3 regions of the Caballeronia sp. INML2 genome follow, and region 1 is predicted to be linked to each of the others. Evidence: predicted binding sites of a transcription regulator. Region 1 holds the regulator's gene; each other region holds the start of a gene.
What was found. Region 1 encodes FliA, which starts transcription of late flagellar genes. Its sites were predicted from a motif close to CTAAAGTTTNNNNNNNNNNNGCCGNTA; they were not measured.

Region 1 (3,276 bases):
GCGACGGCTCGCCGTTCGTGCCGCAGGACGAAGAAGTGCCGGCGCTGCTCTCCGCACTGTCCGCGCGCGCCACGACCGAACTGCATGAGGTGCACTTTGGATAAGTTCGTGCTCGACCAGGCGGAAGGTCTGCGACGGCTGCTCACGCGCGCCGGTTCGCGCGTGGTGGCGGTGGCGGGCGGGCCGGCGGGCATCGGATGCACGTCGGCGGTGGTGAATCTCGGCGCGGCGCTGTCCGTGCACGGCAAGGATGTGCTCGTCATCGACGAGCATCGGGGCGCGGGCTCGGCGAGCCGCATGCTGGGCCTCTCCGATGCAGGCGCGCTCGCCGCTGTGATGTCGGGCCGCCGCGCGCTCGCCGATGTCGTCGAGCGCACGCCGTTCGGCTTCTCGCAGATCGCCGCGCCGCGCGACGAGCGCATCAGTCACGACGCCGCGCAGTGCCGCGCATTGCTCGATGGTCCGGCGGACATCGTTCTCATCGACGCGCAACTGGACCGTCACGGCGCACTGTCGACGCTCGCGGCGCAGGCGCATGACTTTCTCATCGTGACGCGGGTGGCTGCGTCGGCGATCACCGAGGCGTATGCGTGCATGAAGCGCCTGCACTACGCCCATGCGATCGGCCAGTTCCGCGTGCTCATCAATCACGTGCAGAACCCGGCCGACGCGGCGGTCGCGTTCGACAACCTGTCGGGCGTCGCGAGCCGGTATCTGGCCGTGTCGCTCGTGCAGGCAGGGTATGTGTCCGAGGATGCGCGCGTCGCTCGGGCGAAGGAGCTTTCACGCTGCGCAGTCGAAGCGTTCCCGGCTACGGCCGCGGCGCGCGACTACCGCGCGATTGCGGCGGAGCTCCTGCACTGGCCGATGCGCCCCGCGCCGTACATGCGCGCGGCGAACGGTCAGCCAGACGCGCGAATTCCGGTTGGCGACTCTGAACAGGGCGGGCGGGAGGCGGCGCATCGTGTGGCCGCGCTTCACGACTTTGCAATGACCAGCACGGCGTCGATGTGATCAAGATAGGTGACCAAGATGTATAACGCCCAAGGCAAACTCTCACAGTCGGACGTCCTGACGAAATATGCGCCGCTCGTTCGCCGACTGGGGCTTCAGCTCGTCGCCAAGATGCCGGCGAGCGTCGATCTCGACGATCTCATCCAGGCCGGCATGATCGGACTCATGGACGCGGCGAGCCGCTACAAGGAAGATCAGGGCGCGCAATTCGAAACCTACGCGAGCCAGCGCATTCGCGGCGCGATGCTCGACGAGCTGCGCGCGAACGACTGGCTGCCGCGCAGCATGCGCAAGACGTCGCGCGAAGTGGAATCGGCGGTGCACAAGGTCGAGCAGAACCTCGGCCGCTCCGCAAGCGAGACGGAGATCGCCGAGCACATGAACATGCCGCTCGACGAATATCAGTCGATGCTCCAGGATCTGCACGGCAGCCAGCTGATCTACTACGAAGACTTCGACCGCTCCGCCGACGACGAGCCGTTCCTCGACCGCTATTGCGTCGATCGCTCGGACCCGCTTTCGGCGCTGCTCGACGACAGCCTGCGCGGTGCGTTGATCGAAGCGATCGACAAGCTGCCCGAGCGCGAGAAGCTGCTGATGAGCCTCTACTACGAACGCGGTCTGAACCTGCGCGAAATCGGCGCGGTGATGGAAGTCAGCGAATCGCGTGTGTGCCAGTTGCACAGCCAGGCGGTCGCGCGTCTGCGCACGAAGCTGCGCGAGCAGGCGTGGACGAGCGTCGAGGCGTGATCCGGCCTTGAGCCGGGGTGCCCGCCTGCATGCGGGCACGTCGATTCAATTCGCTTCGAAGTCGCGCGTTTCGGCGAAGACGGTTTTCCCTTCGCCGAGACTTTTTGCGCGATACATCGCACGGTCGGCGGCGCGCAGCACGGCGGTGATGCCGGATTGTTGCGCGGCCGTCGCGCTGGAAAGCAGACACGCGCCGATGCTCGCCGATACCGACACCGGCCGCTCCTGCACCGAGGTCATCGCGCCGAGCACCGAGTGAATGCTGTCGGCCACCGACAGCACCGCCGCGCGATCGCGTACCTGATGCGCGAGCACGACGAACTCGTCGCCGCCCAGACGCGCGATCGTGTCCGTCTTGCGCATGCGCTTCGCGAGCGATTGCGCGAAGGCTTGCAGCAGCATGTCGCCGACGGCGTGACCGTAGGTATCGTTCACTTCCTTGAAGCCGTCGAGGTCGATGAGGAGGAGCGCGGCGGCGTGGTCGCCATCGGCATCGCGCGTGCTCATCGCGCGATCGACGACCCGCTCGAGCGCGTATCGGTTGGACAGACCGGTGAGCGGATCGGTCGATGCCTGACGTGCGAGATCGCGATTCGCGTTGCCGAGCCGATCGACGAGCACGCTCAAATACACCGATGCGCCCAGCACGCTCAAGCCCAGCCCGATCGCGGCGGGAAGATTGGCGCGCCACCACGGCTGCCAGATACCGAGCGCGATCACGATGATGAGCGCCGTCGCGCACGACACGGCGAGCGTGCGCTTGCCGTATCGGCATCCCGAGCCGATCAGAAACCAGAACATCACCCAGATGAGCGGTAGCGCGATCGCACCGCCCGCCGCGAGCGCGAGCCCGAGCAGGGTTTGATCGGCGATGGTCGTGACGGTGAGACGCTTCTCCGAAGGCGAACTCATGCGGCTCACGATCAGGAGCGTCACCGCGCCGTAAGACACATAGAGCGCGACGAGGCGTGCAACCAGCAGTGCATCGTATGAAGGGCGTAGCCAGGCGAAGACGCCGTAGGCCAGAAGAACCGCCGCTCCCATCCAGACCCGCAGCGTGGCCTGCTCGCGTTCGGGATTCCGGTGTTCGGACCATGCGAAGGCATAAGTCCGGCGTGCCGGTTGATGCGCCTGCTCCATACTGAACCCCTGGATGGTGATTTCTTTCTTTTATCTTGCTGTCATGTACTGCGGCCCCGTCGCGTGGCATCGGCTGGATGGAGTGGCATCGAATTGCGCCGAGCGAGCGATCCGCTATTTTGCAACGTTTTGTGAAGACGCTGTGTTTCGTGTAATAACGGCTTTCGGACTTCTATTTCTGATTCACTGTGATGCGCGACGAATCTCTTTCTCTGGCTGGCGAATGGCTGCCGGTTTGCAATAGCGAAGACGTTCCCGAAGGCGCTGCGCGCGGGTTCGTCGTCGCCGATGAGCGGATCGTCGTGTGGCGTGACAGTGTCGGCGCGGCGCATGTGTGGCGCGATTACTGTCCGCATCGGGGCGCGCAGTTGT
Region 2 (3,276 bases), on a different contig from region 1:
CACCATGGCTTTCCTTGGTTTTCTGCTGGCGCTGTCAGTCGGCTTCGGGTTGTACGGCATCGTTACGACCTACTCATCGGCTAAAGACATCTCTGAGAATTCGCTACCGGCGGTCAACGCCCTCGGCATTTCAAACAACTACATCGCTCGTGCCCGGCTTGCGCTCGACCGCTACGCGATAAATCCGACGGACAAAGACGCGGGCGGACTGATCGCACGCGCGAACGGATTCATGCGTCAGTCAGACGAGTGGTACAGCAAGTATGACTCCCTGCCGCGCGCAGCCGATGAGGATCAACTGGCAAAGAGCGTTGCCGAATCCCGCGCCGTTATGCAACAGGCAATCAACAGATTCGGCGCCGCGATAGAAGCGGGCGATAAAGAGGCGATCAGCCGCATTGCTTTCCATGACATGCCCACGTCGTATACGCGGTGTATTGAAGCCTTTGAAAAGCTGCAGGACTTCCAGATTGCAGATGCGAAGCGTCAGACGGCCGAGAGCGACGCCCGCGTGTCGACGCTTCGCATCCTTGGCGTATTCGCACTACTCGTAGGTATCGCTGCCGCAGCGCTTGGGTGGTTCGTCCTGCGCCGGGCGATCATGACGCCACTTGGCGAGGCGCTGAAGCATTTCGAGCACATCTCGGACGGCGACCTCACGCACGAGGTGTCAATCAAGGCGAGCGACGAAATGGGGCAATTGCTCGTTGGCGTCGCCGCCATGAAAGAAAAATTGGCCGCCACGGTGGCGACTGTTCGAACGAGCAGCGAGGCCATCGCGAGCGCGAGCAAACAGATTGCCGCTGGCAACACTGATCTGTCGTCGCGTACGGAGCAGCAAGCAGCTTCGCTCCAAGAAACGGCGGCGAGCATGGAAGAGCTGACCTCCACGGTCAAACAGAATTCTGATAACGCTACGCAGGCGAGCAGCCTGGCGGACAACGCCAACGTCGTCGCCAACGAGGGCAGGGCCATCGTCGGTCAAGTCATCGACACGATGGGGGGTATCGAGGAGAGTTCCGCGAAGATCGCGGAGATCATCGGCATGATCGAAGGCATCGCTTTCCAGACCAACATTCTTGCGCTCAACGCGGCAGTGGAAGCGGCGCGGGCTGGCGAACAGGGCCGTGGCTTCGCGGTCGTAGCGAGCGAGGTTCGCAGCCTTGCGCAGCGGTCATCGGCTGCGGCAAAAGAGATCAAAGAGTTGATTGAGACGTCTGGCGACCGCGTCCAAGCGGGAACGGAACTCGTCGCGCGCGCCGGCGAGACGATGCAGCGCGTGGGCACCGCGATTCAACGCGTCACCGACATCATGGGCGAGATCGCCTCCGCGTCGACCGAGCAAAGCCGTGGCATCGAACAAGTGAATCAAGCCATCTCGCAGATGGACGAGGTGACTCAACGGAACGCGGCGCTTGTTGAGGAAGCAGCGGCAGCGGCGGGTTCGATGGAAGACCAGGCGAAGCAACTGACTGCAGCCGTCGCCGTTTTCCGGACTGGCCAGACGCTCGCGAACCAGCGAGTGAGCCACCAAGGCCTTCATACGCCGCGGGCGAAACTGGCAAAGAAGAGCGGGCCGACGACCGATACGTTGAAGCCCTTGGCGGCGCCAAAGCCGTCAGCAGTCGCGGAAGTGGCTGAAGGCGACTGGTCGACGTTCTAGCCGAATCGACCTTTGGCGGCAGAGCCGGACAGATAGGATTAGGGCGCATCCGTATCCGGCGCCATGTTAGAAAGGACCGGTGAGGACCGATTCTCACACTTTGTTTCAATTTGTTGCATGTCCCGGGAAGCCCCGCGGGCCAAGGCTTTCCGCCGATTGTAAAGTCCGTGGTGTGCCCGCTCGGTGGCTGCGATGGTAAAGGTTTCAACGGAGGCACCGTTAGAACGCCCATGCCAGCGAGGAACCTCACCTGCAGATCCAGACGAAAACCAGCGCAGATACGCTGCGTGAAATCAATGTTCGCCGGACGTCCGCCATTGAAGCAGACTACGCCGCCGGCACTGTCCCGCAAGCACAAGCCCCAGCGGCGGAAAGCTCAGCGGTGACACTTTCGTTGAACTCTGCGCTGCGCGCGTCGACCGCAACGGATATCGATATCGACAAGGTCGCGTCGATCAAAGCCGCGTTGCGTGACGGTAGCTACAACATCGATTCGAGCAACATCGCCGACGGCATGCTCGGCATGGCGCGCGATCTCTTGCGAAAAGCGCCACGTGAGTAGAGAAATGGGCCGGCGTCTTTTGGGACCAACGAGTGACCCAGGCGCCGTAACGTGATGGATGGGCGGGGAGTCCGGTGCAGACGTGACCGAGCTGCGTCACCGTCAGAGGCGAGACAGCAGGATTTTTTCCGCATCGGCGAGCAGCGCTCGTGCGAACTCCGATGCGAACACATCGTCGTTGTGGTCAGCGCGACCAAGGACTACGGGATTCACGCGCCGCGCCTGCTCAATGAAAGCGGAGCGGGCTGCGGCAGATACAAACGTGACATCTGCAACGATTCGCTCGGCGATATCGTCGACTCGCCCGATTTTGACGCCTTCTTCGGACACGATCGTCGCCGTCGCGTTGATGCCACGGCGGGTTTCGAGGAACGCTATGGACGAGGGGTCGATACGAAAAGCCATCCAAATTCTCCATCGGTAGCGGCCGAGCAGGATGCTTGGCTCACTACCTAGAGTACCGACGCGACAGCATTGTCAAGGCAGCGCCTGACGCGTCTTGGATGCTCAGTGGGACTTAATTTTGCCGGCAGCGATCGCCTTGGCAAGTTCATCGGCAAGTGCCGCTTGCACGGACGCATGCTTCTCTCGCACGGCCTCGGCGTCCTTCATAAGTTCGGGAATGTCATTGACCAGAGACGCGATCTCCGCATCCCGTGCGGCGGCCAGCTCCGCCAAATTCTCAGGCCGCAATGCGCGCTCGAGGACTCCTGCTGCAATGCTGAAATGCTTGCTTATAGCGTCGCAAGCATGTACGAGCGCAAACGACACTTGCTTTTCCTCATCGCAGCCTTTGGCCTTAGGGCAGAAATAGCCAGCGTACAAAACATCGCCAATTATCTCCGTTGCCACCCAGTCGGTGAGGTCTTCTTCGAACGCTCGCGTGTCCCTGCTGGCTGATGCGAACATGCGCAGCGCGTCCGCCTTCGAGACCTCGCGCGAATAGATCTCGACGCGGCCACCTCCGGCCTGCGCGTCTACCCAGATCAGGGCTCTACTGTCGCTCGAGATGTTTGCCCCCCTCTCGTTGGGATCAAAAAAGTTCCTTCTG
Region 3 (3,276 bases), on a different contig from region 1:
TTGCCGTGATGACGGTCGAAACGTGCCGAGTCTTGAGCCTGTTTTTCGGGGAATTTGCTCACCGCGCCGCAGGCCTGGCCGCGCTACCGCCGATGAAGCCGAACGAGGCCGATGGCTTGCCTTGCGCATCCGTGCCGTTGTCGAGCGTGGCGCCCGGGGAGCCGTCGTCGCGCAGCATCGACATTTCAGTCTTGCGATTGAGCACGATGACGCTGATGCGCCGGTTCTCCGGGTCGAGCGGATCTTTCTTGTTCAGGTTCTGCGTGGAGGCGAGTCCGAGCACGCGCATGACTTTCGCTTCGTCCATGCCGCCCGCGACCAGCTCTCGCCGCGACGCGTTCGCGCGGTCCGCCGACAGTTCCCAGTTGCTGTAGCCCTTTTCGCCGCCCGCGTACTTCACGGCGTCGGTGTGTCCCTGCACGACGATGCGGTTCGGCACGTCGTTCAGCGTTCTGCCGATCTCGCGCAGGATGTCGCGCATATAAGGCTGCACGGCGTCGCTGGAGAGCGCGAACATGGGGCGCTTCTGGGTATCGACGATTTCGATGCGCAAGCCCTGCTGCGTCGACTCGATGCGGATTTGCTGCTTGAACTGGTGCAGCGTCGGATTGGCCTCGATCGCCGCCATCAGCTTCACCTGAAGATCGTGCAGGCGCACCTGCTCGCGTCGCTCCAGTTCGCCTTGCGCGGCCTTGAGCAGTTGCTCGTCGGTGTCGGACGAGGCGCGCTGCGCGAGTTGCGTGCTGCCATCGGACCTGCGCGCCGAACCCGCTTCGTTGCTGGAGATGTCGCGCCCGCCGCCGGTGATGATGCTGTTGTCCATGCCGACGCTCTTGCCGCCGACCATCGCGGCCTTGAGCGGCATGTTGAAGTACTCGGCGATGCCGCGCCGCTGCACCGGCGATGTCGACGAAAGCAGCCACATCAGCAGGAAGAACGCCATCATCGCGGTCATGAAGTCCGCGTACGCGAGCTTCCACGCGCCGCCGTGATGACCCTTCTTGCCGGCGACCACGCGCTTGATGAAGATGGGGCGTTCGCTGTCGTTGCTCATCGCTGTGCTCCGGTCACTTCGACTTGACCCGGCGCACGTGTTCTTCCAGCTCGGAGAACGACGGACGTTCCGTCGAGAACAGCACCTTGCGGCCGAACTCCACCGCGATCGCGGGCGCGTAACCGTTCAGGCTCGCGAGGATCGTCACCTTGATGCACTGAAACATCTTGGTCTGCTCCGCGACGCGCTGCTCCGCGACGTTCGCGAGCGGTCCGATGAAACCGTAGGAAAGAAGAATGCCGAGGAAGGTGCCGACGAGCGCCTGCGCGATCATCTCGCCGAGAATCGCGGGCGGCTGGTCGGCGGAGGCCATCGTGTGCACGACGCCCATCACCGCCGCGACGATGCCGAACGCGGGCATCGCGTCGCCGACCTTCGTCAGCGCGTGCGCGGGCGCCTCGCCCTCGACGTGATGCGTCTCGATCTCCTCGTCCATCAGGCTTTCGATCTCGAACGCGTTCATGTTGCCGCTGACCATGAGGCGCAGATAATCCGTCAGAAATTCGACGATGTGGTGATCGTTGAGAATCCTGGGGTACTGGCTGAAGACCGGGCTCTTCGACGGATCTTCGATATCCGCCTCGAGCGCGAGCGTGCCTTCCTTGCGCGCCTTCGCCAGCAGCACATAGAGCAGGCCCATCAGCTCCATGTACATGTTCTTGTCGTACTTCGCGCCCTTGAAGAGCGTCGGGAGGACCTGAATGGTCGCCTTGATGGTCTTGACGTTATTGCCGAGGATGAACGCGCCGACGCCCGCGCCCCCGATCATCAGAATCTCGACCGGCTGCATGAGCGCGCCAAGGTGCCCGCCTTCGAGCGCGTAACCGCCAAAGACGGACAGCAATGTCACGAGCGATCCAACGAAAATCAGCACAGTCGAGTCCTCACGTTTTGATGCGGTAAGACCGCCGTTAAGTGGTTTACGGCACTCGACTGAAAAACTTTGGGGGCAAATCGGCGGGGACGGCAAACGGTAAACCCCGCGTGGAAGCGGGGCTGCGCTGCAAGCGGCTTCAGGCCGCGATGCGCGGCGCAGACGCCTGAGCGCCGGAGGATGCAACCGCCTTGCGCGTCTTGCCCGCGCGCGACGGCGGCTGGCACAGACCGCAGACATAACCCGTGCGCAGATCATAAGCGTGCGCGACGAAGCGCCCGCCGCAGCGCGTGCAGGCGTTCGTCTGCAACATCCCGGATTCGAAGTAGCGCACGAGTGTCCACGCGCGCGTGAGCGACAGCACGGGCTCGTCGCCATAAAGCGCGGCATGCTCCAGATAGAGGCGGTAGCTTTTCACGATCGCCTGGATGGTGCTCTGCGTGCCTCCGGCGCCGCCGTGCTGGTCGATGAACCGGTAGATGCCGTGAAACAGCGACGAATGAATGTTCGGCTGCCAGGTCATGAACCAGTCCGTCGAGAACGGCAGCATGCCCTTGGGCGGCGACGCGCCCTTGAGCTCCTTGTAGAGCTTGATGAGACGGTCGCGCGACAGGCTCGTTTCCGCTTCGAGCAGTTGCAGCCGCGCGCCCAGCTCAATCAACTCGATCGCCAGGGTGATTTCGCGGACTTCCCCGACCACGCTTTTCGTCGCCATCTATTTTCGCGGGCGATTCAGGCGATCTGCTCGACGGGACCGTCGGCCAGCAGGATCGCTGCATGGGCGTGCGCGAGCGCAGCGCTCTTCTCCTTGTCGGCGAGCGATGAGAGAAGCGTGTGGTCGTCGAAACGAAAGCGGCACAGCAAATGGCTCGACGACGCGACTTTCACCGCCTGGGCGAGCGTGAGTGAGGTCAGCACTTGCGCGACCTGCTCGGAAAGCCCGAGGCGATACATCGCCGAAACGCGGTCTTCCTGAAGGAGCCGCTGTGCGAGGAGCAAGTACGACAGATTCACCTCGCGGATTTCCGCGAGCGTACTCGTATTGCTGATCGTCATGTTTTCCCCGAATCGATACTTTGGCTGGTCAGGCCCGGCGGGAACGTTTGCTCGAATTCGCAAAGGACAGCGAATGCGGCCCCGCGCACGTTGTCTGGTTTCGCTTCGATTGTCGCCGATGCTCGCGGCCGCGCCTGTCGGACAAACCTTCCGACGAGAAGACGGAGTTTCGCGAAGATTCATGTAGGAATATTTCTTACACGCCGAGCCCGCCGATTGCCGATCGGCAGACAGGAATATCGGCATTTATTCGTCTGACTTAATGCCGTAATTTCGTTTTATCGAGGCCGGG

Region 2: the regulator FliA is predicted to act here: its motif matches at 1,859-1,885, upstream of flgM (flagellar biosynthesis anti-sigma factor FlgM).
Region 3: the regulator FliA is predicted to act here: its motif matches at 1,975-2,001, upstream of motA (flagellar motor stator protein MotA).

Annotation. Positions count from the first base shown of each region.
Region 1 is NZ_JALQDH010000040.1:29,313-32,588, reverse strand. Features, by position in the region: gene flhF (flagellar biosynthesis protein FlhF) at 1-104, shown strand, start outside; gene NCT32_RS13510 (hypothetical protein) at 97-1,014, shown strand; gene NCT32_RS13505 (RNA polymerase sigma factor FliA) at 1,033-1,764, shown strand; gene NCT32_RS13500 (GGDEF domain-containing protein) at 1,810-2,904, opposite strand; gene NCT32_RS13495 (aromatic ring-hydroxylating dioxygenase subunit alpha) at 3,096-3,276, shown strand, end outside.
Region 2 is NZ_JALQDH010000088.1:177,736-181,011, reverse strand. Features, by position in the region: gene NCT32_RS37365 (methyl-accepting chemotaxis protein) at 1-1,663, shown strand, start outside; gene flgM (flagellar biosynthesis anti-sigma factor FlgM) at 1,914-2,225, shown strand; gene NCT32_RS30275 (hypothetical protein) at 2,328-2,630, opposite strand; gene NCT32_RS30270 (hypothetical protein) at 2,733-3,276, opposite strand, start outside; gene NCT32_RS30265 (DUF3717 domain-containing protein) at 3,259-3,276, opposite strand, start outside.
Region 3 is NZ_JALQDH010000002.1:140,716-143,991, reverse strand. Features, by position in the region: gene motB (flagellar motor protein MotB) at 59-1,054, opposite strand; gene motA (flagellar motor stator protein MotA) at 1,068-1,928, opposite strand; gene flhC (flagellar transcriptional regulator FlhC) at 2,068-2,643, opposite strand; gene flhD (flagellar transcriptional regulator FlhD) at 2,661-2,978, opposite strand.